4 regions of the Streptomyces sp. NPDC005863 genome follow, and region 2 is predicted to be linked to each of the others. Evidence: riboswitches for the same ligand, from Rfam matches in the RefSeq annotation. Region 2 holds a riboswitch; each other region holds the start of a gene.

Region 1 (4,473 bases), on a different contig from region 2:
CACGCCGTCCTCCATGCCGGTCAGGAAGACCACGGGGAACTCGAGGCCCTTGGCGGTGTGCAGCGTCATCAGGGTGATGACTCCGGAGCCGTCGTCCTCCTCGTCGGGGATCTGGTCGGAGTCGGCGACCAGGGCGACACGCTCCAGGAAGTCGGAGAGCGTCCCGGCCGGAGCGGCGGCGGCCCCCTCGTCACCCTCGGCCTGGTCACCTTCCGCCGGGCCTGCGCCCTGCGCCTGGCCGTCGCCCTGCGCCTGGGCGTCGCCCTGCTGCCCCGCCTGGCTGTTGTCCTGCTCGAACTCCAGGGCCACCGCGGCAAGTTCCTGGAGGTTCTCGATGCGTGTCTCGTCCTGCGGGTCGGTCGAGGCCTGCAACTCGGCGAGGTAGCCGGTGCGTTCGAGGACGGCCTCCAGGACGACGGCCGGTCCCGCGCCGGACTCGACGACCGTCCGCAGCTCCTCCATGAGCGTGTTGAACCGCTTGACGGCGTTGGCCGAGCGGGCCGCCATGCCGTACGCCTCGTCGACGCGGCGCAGCGCCTGCGGGAAGGAGATCTTCTCGCGCTGCGAGAGCGCGTCGATCATCGCCTCGGCGCGGTCGCCGATGCCCCGCTTGGGCACGTTGAGGATGCGGCGCAGCGGGACCGCGTCCTCGGGGTTGGCGAGAACGCGCAGGTAGGCCAGCACATCGCGGACCTCCTTGCGCTCGTAGAAGCGGACGCCGCCGACGACCTTGTAGGGCAGGCCGACGCGGATGAAGATCTCTTCGAAGACACGGGACTGGGCGTTCGTCCGGTAGAAGATCGCCACGTCGCCGGCCTTGGCGTCGCCCGCGTCCGTGAGGCGGTCGATCTCGTCGGCGACGAACTGTGCCTCGTCGTGCTCCGTGTCGGCGACGTATCCGGTGATGCGCGCGCCCGCGCCCTGGTTGGTCCACAGGTTCTTCGGGCGGCGGCTTTCGTTCCGCTCGATGACCGCGTTCGCGGCGGTGAGGATCGTCTGCGTGGAGCGGTAGTTCTGCTCCAGGAGGATCGTCGTCGCGTCGGTGTAGTCCTCCTCGAACTGGAGGATGTTGCGGATCGTGGCGCCGCGGAAGGCGTAGATCGACTGGTCGGCGTCGCCCACCACGCACAGCTCGGCGGGGTCGTCGCCCTCGCCTCCGGAGGGGCCGACCAGCTCGCGCACCAGCGCGTACTGCGCGTGGTTGGTGTCCTGGTACTCGTCGACCATGACGTGCCGGAAGCGGCGGCGGTAGTGCTCGGCAACGTCCGGGAAGGCGCGGAGCAGGTGGACCGTCGTCATGATCAGGTCGTCGAAGTCCAGCGCGTTCGCCTCGCGGAGGCGCGACTGGTACATCGCGTAGGCCTCGGCGAGGGTCTTGTCGAAGCCGTCGGCCGCCCGGCCCGCGAAGTCCTCCTCGTCGATCAGCTCGTTCTTCAGGTTGGAGATCTTGGCGCTGAAGGACTTCGGCGGGAACTTCTTCGGATCGAGATCCAGGTCACGGCAGACCAGGGCCATCAGCCGCTTGGAGTCCGCGGCGTCGTAGATCGAGAAGGAGGAGGTGAAGCCCAGCTTCTTGTACTCGCGGCGCAGGATGCGGACGCAGGCGCTGTGGAAGGTCGACACCCACATCGCGTTCGCCCGCGGGCCCACGAGCTGCTCGACGCGCTCCTTCATCTCGCCCGCGGCCTTGTTCGTGAAGGTGATCGCGAGGATCTGGCCGGGGTGCACACCGCGCTCGGCGAGCAGGTACGCGATGCGGTGGGTCAGCACGCGGGTCTTGCCGGAGCCGGCGCCGGCGACGATGAGCAGCGGCGCGCCGGCGTGCACGACGGCCGCGCGCTGGTTCTCGTTCAGCCCGTCCAGGAGCGACGCCGGGTCGATGACCGGGCGGGGGGCACCGTCGCGGTAGTGCGTCTCCCGGGTCATGGGCGCGTCGAACTTCCCGTCGAACAGGTCGTCCGGAATGGGCTCCGGAGCGCTGTCCTCGGGCGGCGGCGGGGTCGCTTCGTCCGTGGCCCGGGAGGGCTGCAGGTCCGCCAGGAAGCTGTCATCAAAGAGGCTGCTCATCGCCTCCCGAGTCTAGGCGGCCCCACTGACAACCCGCTGCGGGTTCCGGTCACCTCTCGCCCGGCCACCCGGCCGACCGCCCCGCCCGGCTACCCCACGCCCGCGGACGATCACGCTCCGCATTTGCCGGTGCGTACCATTCCGATGTTCGCACCGGGCCTCGCGCAAAGTCACGAAAATGTATCGGGCATAACGAACATCAACCTTCACACGGGCCACACGAGTTGGCTAGCGTGCTCCGCGGGCCTCTCGTCCCCCACCGGCGAACCCCGCCGGGAACGGGTGGCCTCCGCCGAGTCCGACGTGCTCGGAGCCGGGGACCCACCGTAAAACTTGGGGTGAATCAGTCCCGTACGCAGTACGGGACCGTAGGGCAACCTTCCGGACCAGCCGCCCGAACCCGACAGCTAACCCGGTAGGCGGTCTACGGAAGGAGTCGCCTCCCTTGGCGTCGCACCGCAAGCCGCGGACCCGGGCATCCGCACTCCGCACGACCCCCGCCCTCGGCATCACGACGGCGGCCCTCACCTCCGTCGCCCTCCTCTCGCAGAGCGCGCAGGCAGCGCCCTCCACACCGGCGAAGCCCAGCCTCGAAGAGGTCCAGAAGAAGGTCGACGAGCTCTATCAGCAGGCCGGCGTGGCCACCCAGAAGTACAACGCGGCCAAGGAGCGCTCCGACAAGCAGCGCAAGAAGGTCGACCGCCTGCTCGACGACGTGGCCGCGCGCGCCGACAAGCTGAACGACGCGCGTAAGGAACTCGGCTCGTTCGCCGCCGCGCAGTACCGCACCGGTGCCGTCTCCGAGACGGCGACGATGATGCTCGCCAACGACCCGCAGGGCTACTTCGACCAGAACCACCTCACGGACCGGCTGACCACGCGCCAGAAGAAGGCGGTCGACGCGTACGAGGCGGAGCAGGCGTCGGCGACCAAGCAGCGCACGAAGGCCGCGACGAGCCTCAAGACCCTGAGCGACGCGCGGGACGACCTCAAGACCAGCAAGCAGACCGTCCAGCGGAAGCTGGGCCACGCGCGCGAGCTCCTCTCGAACCTCACCGCCCAGGAGAAGGCGCGGCTGGCGGAGATCGAGCGGAAGAAGAAGCAGGAGGCCAAGCGCAAGGCCGAGAAGCTGGCCCGCGAGCAGGCCGCGGAGGCGGAGCGCAAGCGCAAGGCGGAGGAGGCCGCGCAGCGGGAGAAGGAACAGGGGAAGGGCGACTCCGGTTCCGGTTCGGGGTCCGGATCAGGTTCGGGGCCGGGCACCGGCGCGGGCTCAGATGCCGGTACGGGGTCCGGTACGGGATCCGGGAGCACGGACGGCAGCTACGCCACGAAGGCCGCGAAGGTCATCGACTTCGCGGAGGCACAGATCGGCAAGCCGTACGTGTGGGGCGCCACCGGACCCGACTCCTACGACTGCTCCGGCCTCACCCAGGACGCCTGGAAGGCCGCGGGGATCTCCCTGCCGCGCACCACATGGGACCAGGTGAAGGTCGGCACGACCGTGAAGACCGCCGACGCCAAACCCGGTGACCTGGTGTTCTTCTACGACGACATCAGCCACGTCGGGATCTACATCGGCAACGGCAAGATGATCCACGCCCCGAAGCCGGGCGCGAACGTCCGCGTCGAGTCGATCTACTACATGCCGATCCACAGTGTGGTGCGCCCCGCGTAACCGCACCCCCACGCGCGTGTGGCCCGCATCCCGGGGGGATGCGGGCCACACGTACGCGACGGCTGGAGGGCCAGCCCTCAGGTCCAGAGCCTCGCCTCAGGTCCAGAGCACCGCGATGAAGATGTTCGCCACGGTCAGCAGGCCGACCGCACCGAAGAGCGGCTTCTCGATCTTCTCCTCGTCCCGCTTCACGTAGACCAGCGCGAGGATCACGATCAGCAGGGCCAGCTTGATGCCGATCTTGAGGTTGTTGACCGCGTTGTCGTCCGCCTGGTTGAGGCCCACCAGGACCACACCGGTGACGAGCATCACGAGCGCGCCGTGCAGCATCGCGGGGCTGAAACGGGCGGCACCCTGGCCCATCTGCTTCATCTGGGTGAGGAAACCGCCCAGGAGCGAGGCGATGCCGATGATGTGCAGGCCGACGAAGAGATGGATGAGTAGGTCCATGGGGCCGGAGCCTAGCCCGGTCGCCCACGGCTCCCGGCAGCCACCCCCGTACCACCGCTCCCTCACGGCTGCGGCGCAATCGAGCCATCGGTCACAGCCGCGTTCGAAGCAGGCGCCCGCGGCCGGGCGACCCGGTCACAGTCGGTCGTTCAGGCGCCCACTTCCGTCGGTTCCGCACAATCCGTCACCAACCCGTGACGGTCAGGTTTAGCGTCCTCCACCAGGTGACCGGCTCCCCGTCGCCGTCCGGACCGGACGGCTCGTCGGACACCACCGCCGAG
Region 2 (4,473 bases):
GGCACGCGCGCGTGCGACGCGGCCGACATCGCCCTCACCGTCCTCGGCAGCGGCGAGTCCTCCCGGCTCTACAACCGCCTGGTGCGCCGTGACCGTACGGCGGTCGCCGCCGGGTTCGGCCTGCTGCGGCTCGCAGGCGCGCCGTCGCTCGGCTGGCTGGACGTGAAGACGTCCGGCGACGTCGAGGTGCCCGTCATCGAGGCCGCCGTCGACGAGGAGCTCGCCCGCTTCGCCGCGGAGGGCCCCACCGCGGAGGAGATGGAGCGCGCCCAGGCACAGTTGGAGCGCGAGTGGCTCGACCGGCTCGGCACGGTCGCGGGCCGCGCCGACGAACTCTGCCGGTACGCGGTCCTGTTCGGCGACCCGCAGCTCGCCCTCACCGCCGTGCAGCGCGTCCTCGACGTCACCGCGGAGGAGGTCCAGGAGGTCGCCAAGGCCCGCCTGCGCCCGGACAACCGCGCGGTGCTCGTGTACGAGCCGACGGCCCCGGCCGACGCCGACGCGGACGACGAGGAAGAAGAGGAGGCGGCGAAGTGACCGAGGCCGCGACCATGCAGTTCCACCCCCAGCCCCAGGCGGGCACGGCCAAGCCCTGGGCCTTCCCCGCCCCCCAGCGCGGCACCCTGCCCAACGGCCTCACCGTCCTGCGCTGTCACCGCCCCGGCCAGCAGGTCGTCGCCGTCGAGATCCACCTCGAAGCGCCCCTGGACGCCGAGCCCGAGGGCCTCGACGGCGTCGCCACGATCATGGCGAGGGCCTTCAACGAGGGCACCGACAAGCACTCCGCCGAGGAGTTCGCCGCCGAGCTCGACCGCTGCGGCGCGACCCTCGACGCGCACGCCGACCACCCGGGGGTCCGCGTCTCCCTGGAGGTTCCGGTCTCCCGGCTCCCCAAGGCGCTCGGCCTGCTCGCCGACGCGCTGCGGGCCCCGGCCTTCGCCGACAGCGAGATCGAACGGCTCGTACGCAACCGCCTGGACGAGATCCCGCACGAGGCCGCCAACCCCGCGCGGCGCGCCGCCAAGGAACTCTCCCGGCAGCTCTTCCCGCCGACCGCGCGCATGTCGCGGCCGCGCCAGGGCACCGAGGAGACGGTCACCGCCATCGACTCGGCGGCGGTGCGGGCCTTCTACGAGAAGCACGTCCGGCCCGCCACGGCCACCCTCGTGGTGGTCGGCGACCTGACCGGCACCGACCTCGACGCCGTCCTCGCGGACACCGTCGGCGCCTGGACCGGCTCCGCGGGCGAGCCGCGCCCGGTGCCGCCGGTGACCGCCGACGACCGCGGCCGCGTCGTCATCGTGGACCGCCCCGGAGCGGTCCAGACGCAGCTGCTGATCGGCCGCATCGGCCCCGACCGGCACGACCGCGTCTGGCCCGCCCAGGTGCTCGGCACGTACTGCCTGGGCGGCACCCTCACCTCGCGCCTGGACCGCGTCCTGCGCGAGGAGAAGGGATACACCTACGGCGTCAGGGCGTTCGGCCAGGTGCTGCGTTCGGCGCCGGACGGCACGGGCGCCGCGATGCTCGCCATCAGCGGCTCCGTGGACACCCCGAACACCGGCCCGGCGCTCGACGACCTCTGGAAGGTGCTGCGCACCCTCGCGGCCGACGGGCTCACCGACGCCGAGCGTGACGTCGCCGTGCAGAACCTGGTGGGCGTCGCCCCGCTCAAGTACGAGATGGCGGCCTCCGTCGCGGCCACCCTCGCCGACCAGGTCGAGCAGAACCTGCCGGACGACTTCCAGGCGCAGCTGTACCGGCAGCTGGCGGCCACCGGCACCGTGGAGGCCACCGCTGCCGTCGTGAACGCCTTCCCGGAGGACCGTCTGGTGACGGTCCTCGTCGGGGACGCCGCGCAGATCGAGGAGCCCGTCAGGGCCCTCGGGATCGGTGACGTGAGTGTGGTCACCGGCTGAGTGACCGTCAGGCCGGACATATGAGGACCCTGGTGACCGCTTCGGGCGCCAGGGTCCTCATATGTCCGAATTCATATGGAGGTTGCCCGTCTGCCCTGTGGCGTGCGCTACAAAAGTCGAGTTCTGTTTGTCGATTGAAAGTGCGCCCGTTTAGCGTCGGTCCGGCTGTTCGTCGCGCAGTACGCCGCATCCGCGGCACCGGACAGTCATCGCCGAGTCCCCGTACGGCGCGAGCCAGGGGAGCCGGGGACCCACATGTCCCCTGGGGTGAATCGGGCACCTTGCCGCGAGGCGAGGAACCTGTAGGAGACCTTCCTGCTCCGAACCCGTCAGCTAACCCGGTAGGCGAGAGGGAAGGAAAGGATCAGCCGCTTCATGGCGTTCACCCGTGCCACCGGGAAGCACCGTCGTCCGAGCCGCCTCACGCGTACCACCGCGAACGTCGCGGGCGTCGCAGCGCTCACCACCACCGGTGTCATCGGAGGCCTCGCCGGTCCGGCGCTCGCCGCCGCCGATGACGCGGCCCTCGAGCACACCGGCTTCACCCAGGCCATCTCCGTCGGCGACTCGCTCGCCGAGAACATCGACGCGCAGGCGGCCGCCCAGCGCCAGGCCGCCGACGACGCCGCTGCCGCCCAGAAGGCCGAAGAGGCCGCCAAGAAGAAGGCCGCCGAGGAGAAGCGCAAGGCCGAGGCCGAGGCCAAGGCGAAGGCCGCGAAGGAGCGCGAGGCCAAGGAGCGCGCCGCCCGCGCGGCCGAGCGCAAGCGCCTGAACAGCTACGTCGCCCCGATCTCCGGCTCGTACGTCTCCACGGGCTACCAGACCGGCGGCGCCATGTGGTCCTCCGGCAGCCACACCGGCATCGACTTCCACGCCGCGTCCGGCACCTCGGTCCACGCGGTCGGCGCCGGCACCGTCGTCGAGGCCGGCTGGGGCGGCGCCTACGGCAACAACGTGGTCATCAAGATGAACGACGGCACGTACACCCAGTACGGCCACATGTCCTCCCTCGGTGTCTCCGTCGGCCAGACGGTCACCCCGGGCCAGCAGATAGGCATCTCCGGCGCCACCGGAAACGCCAGCGGCCCGCACCTGCACTTCGAGGCCCGCACCGGCCCGGACTACGGCTCGGACATCGACCCCATCGCGTACCTGCGCGGACACGGCGTCAACGTCTGACGGACGCGGATTCCACAGCACCGCTTCGAAAGCCCCGGCTCCTGATGAGCCGGGGCTTTCGCGTTGCCGCGGCGGCGCCTCGTCCCGCAGTGGCCAAAAGATATCCATGAATTCCCGGACGCCATCGGAAATCGCGGCACTCTGCAATAGAGTCACCGGACGAGCGTCGGCCGACGGCGGGGCGCGGGGAATTCAATGGAGGTCCGGTCAGTGGGCGGAGGTCCGGTCACGCGCATTCCTGCGCATTCGGTCAGCACGGCCATCCGGGACGACATCGTCGCCGGAGTCCACGCGCGGGGCGGCCGGCTCACCGAGGAGCTCCTCGCGCGCCGCTACGGCGTCTCGCGCGTCCCCGTACGCGAGGCGCTGCGCACCCTGGAGGCCGAGGGTTTCGTCGTCACGCGCAGGCACGCGGGCGCGTGCGTCGCGGAACCGACGGAGCAGGAGGCCGCGGACCTCCTGGAGATGCGGTCGCTGCTCGAACCGCTCGCCGCGGCACGCGCCGCACAGCGCCGTGACGACGCGCACCTGAAGGTTCTGCGCGGTCTCGTCCGGCTGGGCCAGGAACGCGCCAGAGGCGGCCTGGGGGAGGACCTGCGGGCGCTGGGCGGCTGGTTCCACGAGACGCTCGCCCAGGCGTCCGCGAGCCCCGGCCTCGGCACGCTGCTCACCCAGCTCCGCCACAAGGTCGCCTGGATGTACGTGGTGGAGTCCCCGGCGGCGCCGGCCGAGACGTGGTCCGAACACGCCGCGATCCTCGACGCGGTGGCCCGCAAGGACGCGGGACGGGCCAGGACGCTCGCCGCCGCGCACGCCGAGCGGACGGCGGCCGCCCAACGGCTGCGTCCCGCACGGCGGGCGGGGCGCGGCGGTGTGAGGGACCCGCAACATGCCGTCAACACGGTGAGCCTCCGGAATTAACGGAGGAGCCGTATAAAAGGGAGACCCTCGCAAAAGAGGGGACTGAGTGAAAAGGCGGGAATTCCGGTATCTGTCTTTTTGGCGTCAGTCCTGAAGTGCGTCGAACGTCAGGCCTGGAAAACGTCGAAGGGGTCACCCGGAATATTCCGGGTGACCCCTTCGACGTTTTCCAGGAACGCGTCCTAGACCGTCTCCGGAAGCTCCTCGAGCCCCTCCGCGACGAGCTTCGCCAGCCGGTCGAGGGCGGCGTCGGCACCCTCGGCGTCGGAGGCGAGCACGATCTCCTCGCCGCCCTGGGCGCCCAGGCCGAGCACCGCGAGCATCGACGCGGCGTTGACCGGGTTGCCGTCGGCCTTGGCGATCGTCACGGGAACGCCGGCGGCCGTGGCCGCGCGGACGAAGATGGAGGCGGGTCGGGCGTGAAGGCCCTCGGCCCAGCCGACGTTGACGCGGC
Region 3 (4,473 bases), on a different contig from region 2:
GCCAGGTCGGCGATGGTGACGTCCTCGGTCTCGCCGGAGCGGTGGGACATCATGCACTTGAAGCCGCTGCGCTGGGCCATCTCGACGGCGTCCAGGGTCTCGGTCAGCGAGCCGATCTGGTTGACCTTGACGAGCAGGGCGTTGGCCGAGTTCTCCTCGATGCCGCGGGCCAGGCGCTCGGGGTTGGTGACGAACAGGTCGTCGCCGACGAGCTGCACCTTGTCGCCGAGCTGCTCGGTGATGGTGTTCCAGCCGGCCCAGTCGTCCTCGAACAGCGGGTCCTCGATGGAGACCAGCGGGTACGAGGCGACGAGCTCCGCGTAGTACTCGGTCATCTCGGCGGCCGAGCGGGACTTGCCCTCGAACTCGTAGGAGCCGTCCTTGTAGAACTCGGACGCGGCGACGTCGAGGGCGAGCGCGATCTGCTCACCGGGGACGTAACCGGCCTGCTTGATGGCCTCCAGGATGAGGTCGAGCGCGGCGCGGTTGGAGTCCAGGTTCGGGGCGAAGCCGCCCTCGTCGCCGAGGCCGGTGGACAGGCCCTTCTCCTTCAGCACCTTCTTGAGGGTGTGGTAGACCTCGGTGCCCCAGCGCAGCGCCTCGGAGAACGACTCGGCGCCGATCGGCGCGATCATGAACTCCTGGATGTCGACGTTGGAGTCGGCGTGCGACCCGCCGTTCAGGATGTTCATCATCGGGACGGGCAGCAGGTGCGCGTTCGGACCGCCGAGGTAGCGGAACAGCGGCAGGTCGCTGGCCTCGGATGCGGCGTGCGCGACGGCGAGCGAGACGCCGAGGATGGCGTTGGCGCCGAGCGAGGCCTTGTTGTCGGTGGCGTCCAGGTCGAACATGGCCTGGTCGATCAGGCGCTGCTCGGTGGCGTCGTAGCCGACGAGCTCCGGGCCGATCTGCTCGATGACGGCGAGGACGGCCTTCTCGACACCCTTGCCCTGGTAACGGTTGGGGTCACCGTCACGGAGTTCGATGGCCTCGAAGGCACCGGTGGAGGCACCGGACGGAACGGCGGCACGACCGGTGCTGCCGTCGTCGAGGCCGACCTCGACCTCGACCGTGGGGTTGCCTCGGGAGTCCAGGATTTCCCGGGCTACGACGACGTCGATGGACGGCACGAGCATCTCCTTCTGGGATGTGACGCGTTTACGCGAGCCGCTTCGGCCCTGCGTCTCCTGAGCCTAACCGGCTCCGGGGCTTCAGCCAGCCGACCGCCCGTCCCGTGGGACGGACAAGAGGCGAAATCCCCGGGAAACAGGACGGAAGACCGCGTTTTACTCGCTGGTAGCGAACACGGCGGGGGCGGACATGGCCCCGCCCCGGTGCGTACGGGGGATACGCGCACCGGGGCGGGGAGCCCGTGGGGACGGGGTGGCCGTGCGTCCGCCGAGGCACGGCCGGGTGGGCCCCGAAGGGCCCGGGAGGCTCAGCTGAGGTGCAGCTGCTGGCCCGGGTAGATGAAGTCGGCGTCGTCGATGATGTCGCCGTTGAGCTTGTAGACCTTCTGCCAGCCGCCCTTGACGTGGTGCGACTGGGCGATCTTGGAGAGGGTGTCGCCGGACTCGACCTTGTACTCGCCGTCGCCCTTCTTGACCGTCTTGCCGGTCGGGGTCTCGACGGTCTTCTTGGACTCGGTCTGCGGCGTGGGCTGCGGCTTGGGCGCGGCCTGCTTCTGCTCCGGAGCGGCCTGCTGCTGCGTCTGCTGCGGCTGCGTCTGCTGCGGCTTCTGCTGCTGCGGGGCCTGCTCCTGCTGGCCGCCGCCGCTGCTGGGGGAGGCGCCCGAGAGGCCGACGCCGCAGGACGGCCAGGCACCCTTGCCCTGGCCCGCGAGGACCTTCTCGCCGATCTCGATCTGCTGGGCCTTGGAGGCCTTGTCGGCGGACGGCGCGTACTTGGTGCCGCCGTACGCGGCCCAGGTGGACGGCGAGAACTGCAGACCGCCCTGGAAACCGTTGCCGGTGTTGATGGACCAGTTGCCACCGGACTCGCACTGGGCGACGGCGTCCCACTCGGAGGCGGTGGCGGCGGAGGCCGAGCCGGCCGCCATCAGCGGAGCGGCGACGGCCGCGCCGGTCACACCGACGAGGGTGGCGACGCGCGTGGCCTTGGACGGACGACGGTGCTTGCCCTTGCTGGAAAGCAGCATGAGTTGATCCCCTACACCGACGCCTGCGAGGTGAGCTGTCGGGTTCGGGCCGATGTGGTTGCCCGGTCGCACTTCTCGAGTGCGACTTCACCCCTAGCCGTTCCCGTCCGTCTCGCGGCGCTCAGCCTCTCGGCTGCCCCACCCCTCAACGGACGGACCCGGCACAAACCTTGGGTCCCCCGCTCCTGCCCACGGCGCTCTTGAGCGACGACTGTTCCCGTCCGGCCGTTGGCAGGATTCGGCGTACCGACCGGCGGGGCCCACCAGTGGCGAGCGGTGACGACGGTAATCACGTCTTCCACACAATTTCAAAGACGATCAGGGCTTCTGAGACCCATGTCTCACTCGCGCCAAAGCGGACATACGACGCGAAGACCCCGCCCGACTCTTCGTCAACTACCGTTACTTTTCGCCCAGATCGAGGCTCTGACCGGGGAGGATGAGGTCCGGGTCGCCGCCGACGGTCTTCTTGTTCTCGGCGTAGAGCTCGTGCCAGCCGCCGTCGACGTCGAGGTCGTCCGCGATGAGCGAGAGGTTGTCCCCGGAGCGCACCGTGTACGTCCCGTCGGCGATGCCACCGTCACGGTCGGCGCCGCGCGACGCGTGCCGCCCCGGACGGTCGCCGCCGGCCCGCTCGCTCTCGTCGACGCCGCCGCGGTGGCGTCCCGCCGACGCGCCGTCCGAGCCCTCGGCGGGCGTGGTCGACCCCTCGGAGCCGGACGAAGCGGGGTCCTGCGACCCGGACTTGCCGTCGGCGTCCGCGTCATCCGCGTCATCCGCGTCGGCCTGGTCGCCCTTGCTGTCCTTGCCGTCCTTTTCGCCGGACTCGTCGTGATTCTTGTCTCGCGCGTCGTCGGCCGAGCCGGGCGTGTCGTCGTCCGCGGACGGTTCGCCGGCGTCCGAGGACGGGTCGGCCTTCTCGCCCTTGTCCTCGCCCTTGTCCTCGTCCGTGCCCTTGTTCTTGTCCGCGGAGTCCTCGGAACCCTCGGTGTCCTCGGAGTCCTTCGAACCGTCGGCCTTGTCGCTCCCGGTCGGGCCGGTGGAGTCGGACGTGTCGTCCGGGGTCTGCGGGAGGGGGGCTCCGGGGTCGACGTCGGCCGCGGCGCCGCCGTCGGTGAGACCGGCGATCGGCGCGCAGCTCGGCCAGGCGTCGGTGCCCTTGGCGTCCAGGACCTTCTCGGCGACGGCGATCTGCTGCGACTTGGAGGCCTGGTCGGCGCTGGGCGCGAACTCGAGGCCGCCGTGGGCCTCCCACGTGTCCTGGGAGAGCTGGAGCCCTCCGTAGTAACCGTTGCCCGGGTCGGCGCTCCACGCGCCGCCGCTCTCGCACTGGGCGAGCTTGTCCCACGTGGCCGTGTCGGCCGCGCTCGCGCTGGTGGCGGCGAGCAGCGGGATGGCGATGGCTGATCCGGTGACGCCTGCCGCGACGATGAGAGCCGGGGCCTGGCGGGGGCGTCGGTGACGACCATGACCGGAGAGCATGCGGTTGCCTTTCAGGAGACTGCGGCGACAACTGGGGCGCCCGGGGGCGCTCAAGTCGTCGTGAACGTAGCCGCAGTCGAACGCTTGTCACAAGTCGATGCAGCGGAGATCACGTGAACATCACAGTCGTGACGGCCCGTCAGTCACGGCCCTGGGGCTGTGCGTCCGTGAACTCCACCGGCAGCGTGCGCAGTCCCCGCATGATCAGTCCGCCACGCCACCGCAAATCGGCGGGATCCGCCGCGAGTTGCAGGTCGGGAAGGCGCCGCAGCAGCGTCGCGAGGGCGGTCCGGCCTTCGAGCCTGGCCAGCGGTGCGCCGAGGCAGTAGTGGATGCCGTGGCCGTATCCGAGGTGCTGATTGTCACGGCGGGAGAGGTCCAGGGTGTCGGCCCGTTCGAAGCGGTCGGGGTCGCGGTCCGCGGCGGCGAGGACGACGAGGACGGGGTCGCCCGCGGCGATGTCCTGGCCGCCGATGCGGACCGCCTCCGTCGCGTACCGCCAGGTGGCGAGCTCGACGGGGCCGTCGTAGCGCAGCAGTTCCTCGACGCCGGTCTCCAGGAGCCCGGTGTCGCCCTCGGCGAGCGCCCGCTGCAGCCGCGCGCGCTGCTCGGGGTGGGTGAGGAGTGCGTACAGGCCGTTGCCGATGAGGTTGACGGTGGTCTCGAAGCCGGCGAAGAGCAGGATGAAGGCCATGGCGGCGGCCTCGTTCTCGGTGAGGTGCTCGCCGTGGTCGGAGGCCTTGATGAGGCCGGAGATGAGGTCGTCGCCGGGGTCGAGGCGCTTTCGGTGGATGAGCTCGGCGAGGTAGCCGCGCATCTTCTTCACGGACCGG
Region 4 (4,473 bases), on a different contig from region 2:
CGACTTCGTGGCCCGCGAGCGGGAGCTCCTCGAACGGCTCTGGGAGCGGCGCGAGCCGGCCCGCCCCGCGCTGGCGTACGCGGCGCAGGCGACGGCCCCGGTGATGCGACCGCTGCCACCGGGCCCCTACGGGACGTACGGGGCCTCCGGGACCTACGGGACGTACGGGGCCTCCGGGACCTACGGGACGTACGGGGCCTCAGGGACCTACGGGTCGTACGGGGCCTCCGGCGGGTACGGCCACCCCCCTTACGGAGCGCCCGTCCCCGCCACCCCTTACGGGACCACCCCGTACGGCGCGTACAACCCTTACCGCTCCTAGGGCGTGTCCTAGGCGGACGCAGCCGTCAGCCGCGCGATCTCCGCCGGCGTCAGCTCGAGCTCCGCCACCGCGAGCAGCGCCGGCAGCTGCTCGACCGTGCGCGCGGAGGCGATCGGCGCCGCCACCGTGGGCTGCGCGGCCAGCCAGGCGAGCGCCACGGTCGCGACCTGCGCCCCGTGCGCCTCGGCGATCTCGTCGAGCGCGGTCAGGACGCGCTCGCCCCGCTCGCTGCCCACGTATTGCGCGACGCCGCCGCTGCGGGCGCTCTCCACCTTCGCGCCCGGACGGTACTTGCCGGTGAGGAAGCCGGACGCGAGCGCGTAGTAGGGGACGGCCGCGAGGCCGGAGCGCGAGGCGACCTCCTGGAGCGGGCCCTCGTAGGTGTCGCGGGAGACGAGGTTGTAGTGCGGCTGCAGCGCGACGTAGCGCGCGAGGCCCTCGCGGTCGGAGAGGTCGAGGGATTCCTGGAGCCGCTCGGGGGTGATGTTGGAGGCGGCGATGGCGCGCACCTTGCCGTCCCGCACCAGGCCGTCGAGCGTCCCGATGATCTCCTCCACCGGGACCGACGGGTCGTCGTAGTGCGTGTAGTAGAGGTCGATGTAGTCGGTGCCGAGGCGGCGCAGCGACGCGTCGATGCCGCCCTTGACGGTCGCCGGGGAGAGTCCCTTGAACTCGGGGTGGGCGCCGACCTTCGTGGCGATGACGACGTCGGAGCGGTTGCCGCGTTCGGCCAGCCACTCGCCGACGAGGGTCTCGGACTCACCGCCCTGGTTGCCGTCCACCCAGGCCGAGTAGACGTCGGCGGTGTCGATGAAGTTGCCGCCCGCGGCGGTGTAGGCGTCGAGGACGGCGAAGGAGGCCGCCCGGTCGGCGGTCCAGCCGAAGACGTTGCCGCCCAGGGAGAGCGGGAAGACCTCGAGGTCGGAGGAGCCGAGCGTACGCAGATGAGTCATGCGTACCTCAACAAGCACACCGGAAACGGAATTCCGTGCACGCACCACCGGACCGACCGGCGGCCCTGGCGTCGGGGGGATGTCGCCAGGACCGCCGGAGTACGGAGACCCGGACCGCGCGGGGCGCGGGGGCGCGGACCTCAGGAATACCTCAGGGATACCTCAGGGGTTCAGGCCCTTGCCCTGCAGCCAGCCGAGCGGGTCGATCCCGGTGCCGTCGGGCGTGTGGACCTCCATGTGGAGGTGCGGCCCGGTGACGTTGCCGGTCGCGCCGACGCGGCCGATGACCTCGCCGGTGGTGACCTTCTGGCCCGCGCTGACATTGAGCGAGGACTGGTGGCAGTACCAGACCTCCGTGCCGTCCTCGAGTTCGAGCACGGTGCGGTAGCCGTACGCGCCCGCCCAGCCGGCCTCCTTGACGGTGCCGGTGTGCACGGCCTTGAGCGGCGTGCCCGTCGGCGCGGCGAAGTCGAGGCCGGTGTGGTGGCCGGAGGACCACATGGCGCCGGCGTCGCCGAAGTGCGAGGTGAGGGTGTACGAGGAGGTCGGGATGGCGTAGCTCTTGGCGAGCTTGGCCAGGCGCGCGGCCTCGGCCTTGGCCTTGCGGGCCTCCTCCGCCTTCTTCTTCTTGGCGGCGGCCTCGGCGTCCGCCTTCTTCTCGGCGGTCTTCTGCTGGGCGGCGGCCTCTTCGGCGGCCTTCTTGACGGCGGCGTCCTCGGCGGCGGTCCGTACGGCGGTGTCCGCCTGGTGCTGCTGGTTCTCGGCCTGCCGCATGATGCGGGTGCGCAGTGCCTCGCCCGCGTCGGTGGTGCCCTGCTCGGCGTCGACGGAGCTGACGCCGGCGGCGGTGAGCGGGGCGGACGCGGCGACGGCCGTCGTGGCGTCGGAGGAGTCGTCGGCCAGCAACGAGCCCACACCCGGCAGGGACTTGGCCTCGGGGAGCGAGTCGGCGACGGCGTCCACGCCCGGCAGGTCGGGCATCGATATGGAGACCGGCGGCTTGCCGTCCTGAGCGGTGGCGATGCCGCCCGCGCCGACGGCGGCGATGACGCCCACGCCGAGGACGGTGGAGCTGCGGGCGAGCCCGCCGCCGCCCTTCTTGTGCACACGGTGCCTGCCGCGGACGGGCCGGACGGAATCCTCGGTGGGGTTCCACTCCTCGAAGGAGTCCTCGTCGTACACGCCGAAGTCGTCGTCATTCGGTATGTACACGGCTTGGGGGGCAGGCCGGTTGGACGCCACTGGGGCGCACTCCTTTCCTTCCTTCTCGCCTACCGGGTTAGCTGACGGGTTCGGAGCAGGAAGGTCTCCTACGGGCAGCTGCCGGCGCGTGCGCGCATGACCGGATCGAGGCATGCGTGCATGGGCGGCAGAGGTCCGATTCACCCCAAGTTAGTGGTTCCCCGGCTCCCTTGCGGGATTAGGCGCGTGCGCGCGGAGCCGCCTCTAGTGACGGCTGGGACGACCGCGCTGCGTTATCGAACGTTAATAGACAGCGGGTCGGTATTCCAAGCTGTTCCGGTTGATCGTTAACGCCGATCGGCCGTACGTACCGGGACACGCGGGGGCGGAACGGGGCGAGTTGACCCCGCCTTGGTCCACACCGGAATTTCACATTCCCTTGACGGAACGTCAGTTGTTATGCGGAGCGGTGCACTTCAGTCACCGGTGGTGACGTCGGGGTCCCCGGCGACCGGGCGGCGCACCGCGAGCAGGGCCATGTCGTCCGTCATCCGGCCCCCGGTGTGCCGCCGCACCTCCTCCGCGAGCGCGGCGAGCAACGCCCGCGGGCCCCCGCGTCCGGGGAAGATCCGGCCGCCGAGCCGGGTCGCGGGATCGTAGAACTCGCCCGCCGCGTCCCGCGCCTCCGACAGGCCGTCCGTGTAGAAGAGCAGCGTCGCGCCCGGCGGGAACTCGGTCTCGTCGGCCCGGTCCGGCCACATGCCGAGATCGCCCATGCCGAGCGGCAGCGCGGGCTCGCTCGCCGACATGACGCACAGCCGCCCGTCGCCGCGCAGCAGCAGCGGGGACGGGTGCCCCCGGTTGATCAGCCGGACCCGGCCGTCGGCGTGCCGGAACTCGGCGAGGACGGCGGTGGTGAAGCCCTCGAACGCGTCGAGGCCGTCGCGCCGGGTGCCCTCGCGGGCCAGCGCCCGCTCCAGGCGCTGCGCCACGGCCTCCAGGGTGGCCTCCTGCTCGGCGGCCTCCCGGAAGGCGCCGATGACGACGGCGACCGCGGCGACCGCACCCATGCCCTTGCCCCGTACGTCGCCGACGATGAGCCGGACCCCGTGCGGGGTGTCCTGCACGGCGTACAGATCGCCCCCGATGAAGGCGTCGGCCTGCGCGGCCTCGTACCGCGCCGCGATGTCGAGCCCCCCGATCCGCGGGTCCGGCTCGGGCAGCACGGCGCGCTGGGTCGTCTCGGCGATGGAACGGGCGTTGGCGAGCCGGTCGTTGCCGCGGCGCACGACACGGTTGATGACGATCGCGAGGGCCGCGACGGTGACCACGGTGAGCACCTCGGTGACGGCCTCGACGTGGCTGCTGCCCACGTTCCCGAAGTGCAGGACGAGGACGGCGGCGGTGGCGGCGGCGCCGGTCAGGACGGTGCTCAGGAGCGAGTAGAAGGGGGCGGCGATCAGCGGGGCGGCCGTGAAGAGGGGCGCCGCGGTGAACTCGGGCGGGGTCGAGACGTCGTACACGACCCCGACGAGGAGCAGCAGCAGGGGGAGCGCGCGGACGAACGTCCGCTCGTGCGCGGTGGCACCCCTGTCGCCGGTTCCGCCTCGCTGCCCCACCGCTTGTCTCCCGCCGACTCCGCGCCCATCACCGCGCTCCGTCCAGGGTTCCCCCGGAGGGGAGCGGGGGCGAGCCGGTGCGGGCCGACCGGGTTACGGGGCGGCGAAACCCGTAGGGGAGCGAGGGAGCAAAGGAGCAAGGGGACCGAAAAAAACCCAGGGCCGGAAGCTGATGCTTCCGGCCCTGGGCCTTCAGTAGCGGGGACAGGATTTGAACCTGCGACCTCTGGGTTATGAGCCCAGCGAGCTACCGAGCTGCTCCACCCCGCGTCGGTGAACACAACACTACGCCATGCGGAGGGGTGCGTCGAACCACTTCCCCGCGCCCGCCGCAGCCGCCCTACGGGCACCCGGTGCCGCCCCTACGGGTTCTCCGCGTGCGTGAGCGTCTCCCAGG

What was found. Region 2 has a riboswitch for cyclic di-AMP ahead of ACFYO9_RS20970 (M23 family metallopeptidase). Riboswitches for the same ligand answer to the same signal wherever they lie in the genome.
Positions count from the first base shown of each region.
Region 1: another riboswitch for cyclic di-AMP. It lies ahead of ACFYO9_RS04805 (NlpC/P60 family protein); the one in region 2 lies ahead of ACFYO9_RS20970 (M23 family metallopeptidase).
Region 3: another riboswitch for cyclic di-AMP. It lies ahead of ACFYO9_RS23240 (transglycosylase family protein); the one in region 2 lies ahead of ACFYO9_RS20970 (M23 family metallopeptidase).
Region 4: another riboswitch for cyclic di-AMP. It lies ahead of ACFYO9_RS25745 (M23 family metallopeptidase); the one in region 2 lies ahead of ACFYO9_RS20970 (M23 family metallopeptidase).

Region 1 is NZ_JBIAII010000001.1:1,117,228-1,121,700, forward strand. It holds gene ACFYO9_RS04800 (ATP-dependent DNA helicase) at 1-2,067, opposite strand, end outside; cyclic di-AMP (ydaO/yuaA leader) riboswitch at 2,348-2,505, shown strand; gene ACFYO9_RS04805 (NlpC/P60 family protein) at 2,513-3,742, shown strand; gene ACFYO9_RS04810 (hypothetical protein) at 3,839-4,192, opposite strand.
Region 2 is NZ_JBIAII010000005.1:424,385-428,857, reverse strand. It holds gene ACFYO9_RS20980 (pitrilysin family protein) at 1-537, shown strand, start outside; gene ACFYO9_RS20975 (pitrilysin family protein) at 534-1,919, shown strand; cyclic di-AMP (ydaO/yuaA leader) riboswitch at 2,120-2,282, shown strand; gene ACFYO9_RS20970 (M23 family metallopeptidase) at 2,295-3,098, shown strand; gene ACFYO9_RS20965 (GntR family transcriptional regulator) at 3,309-4,019, shown strand; gene ACFYO9_RS20960 (HPr family phosphocarrier protein) at 4,202-4,473, opposite strand, start outside.
Region 3 is NZ_JBIAII010000006.1:389,093-393,565, reverse strand. It holds gene eno (phosphopyruvate hydratase) at 1-1,130, opposite strand, end outside; gene ACFYO9_RS23240 (transglycosylase family protein) at 1,439-2,158, opposite strand; cyclic di-AMP (ydaO/yuaA leader) riboswitch at 2,163-2,332, opposite strand; gene ACFYO9_RS23235 (transglycosylase family protein) at 2,561-3,640, opposite strand; gene ACFYO9_RS23230 (cytochrome P450) at 3,780-4,473, opposite strand, start outside.
Region 4 is NZ_JBIAII010000007.1:423,737-428,209, reverse strand. It holds gene ACFYO9_RS25755 (PrsW family intramembrane metalloprotease) at 1-322, shown strand, start outside; gene ACFYO9_RS25750 (aldo/keto reductase) at 331-1,275, opposite strand; gene ACFYO9_RS25745 (M23 family metallopeptidase) at 1,438-2,517, opposite strand; cyclic di-AMP (ydaO/yuaA leader) riboswitch at 2,529-2,712, opposite strand; gene ACFYO9_RS25740 (PP2C family protein-serine/threonine phosphatase) at 2,934-4,076, opposite strand; tRNA gene ACFYO9_RS25735 (tRNA-Met) at 4,273-4,346, opposite strand; gene ACFYO9_RS25730 (alginate lyase family protein) at 4,439-4,473, opposite strand, start outside.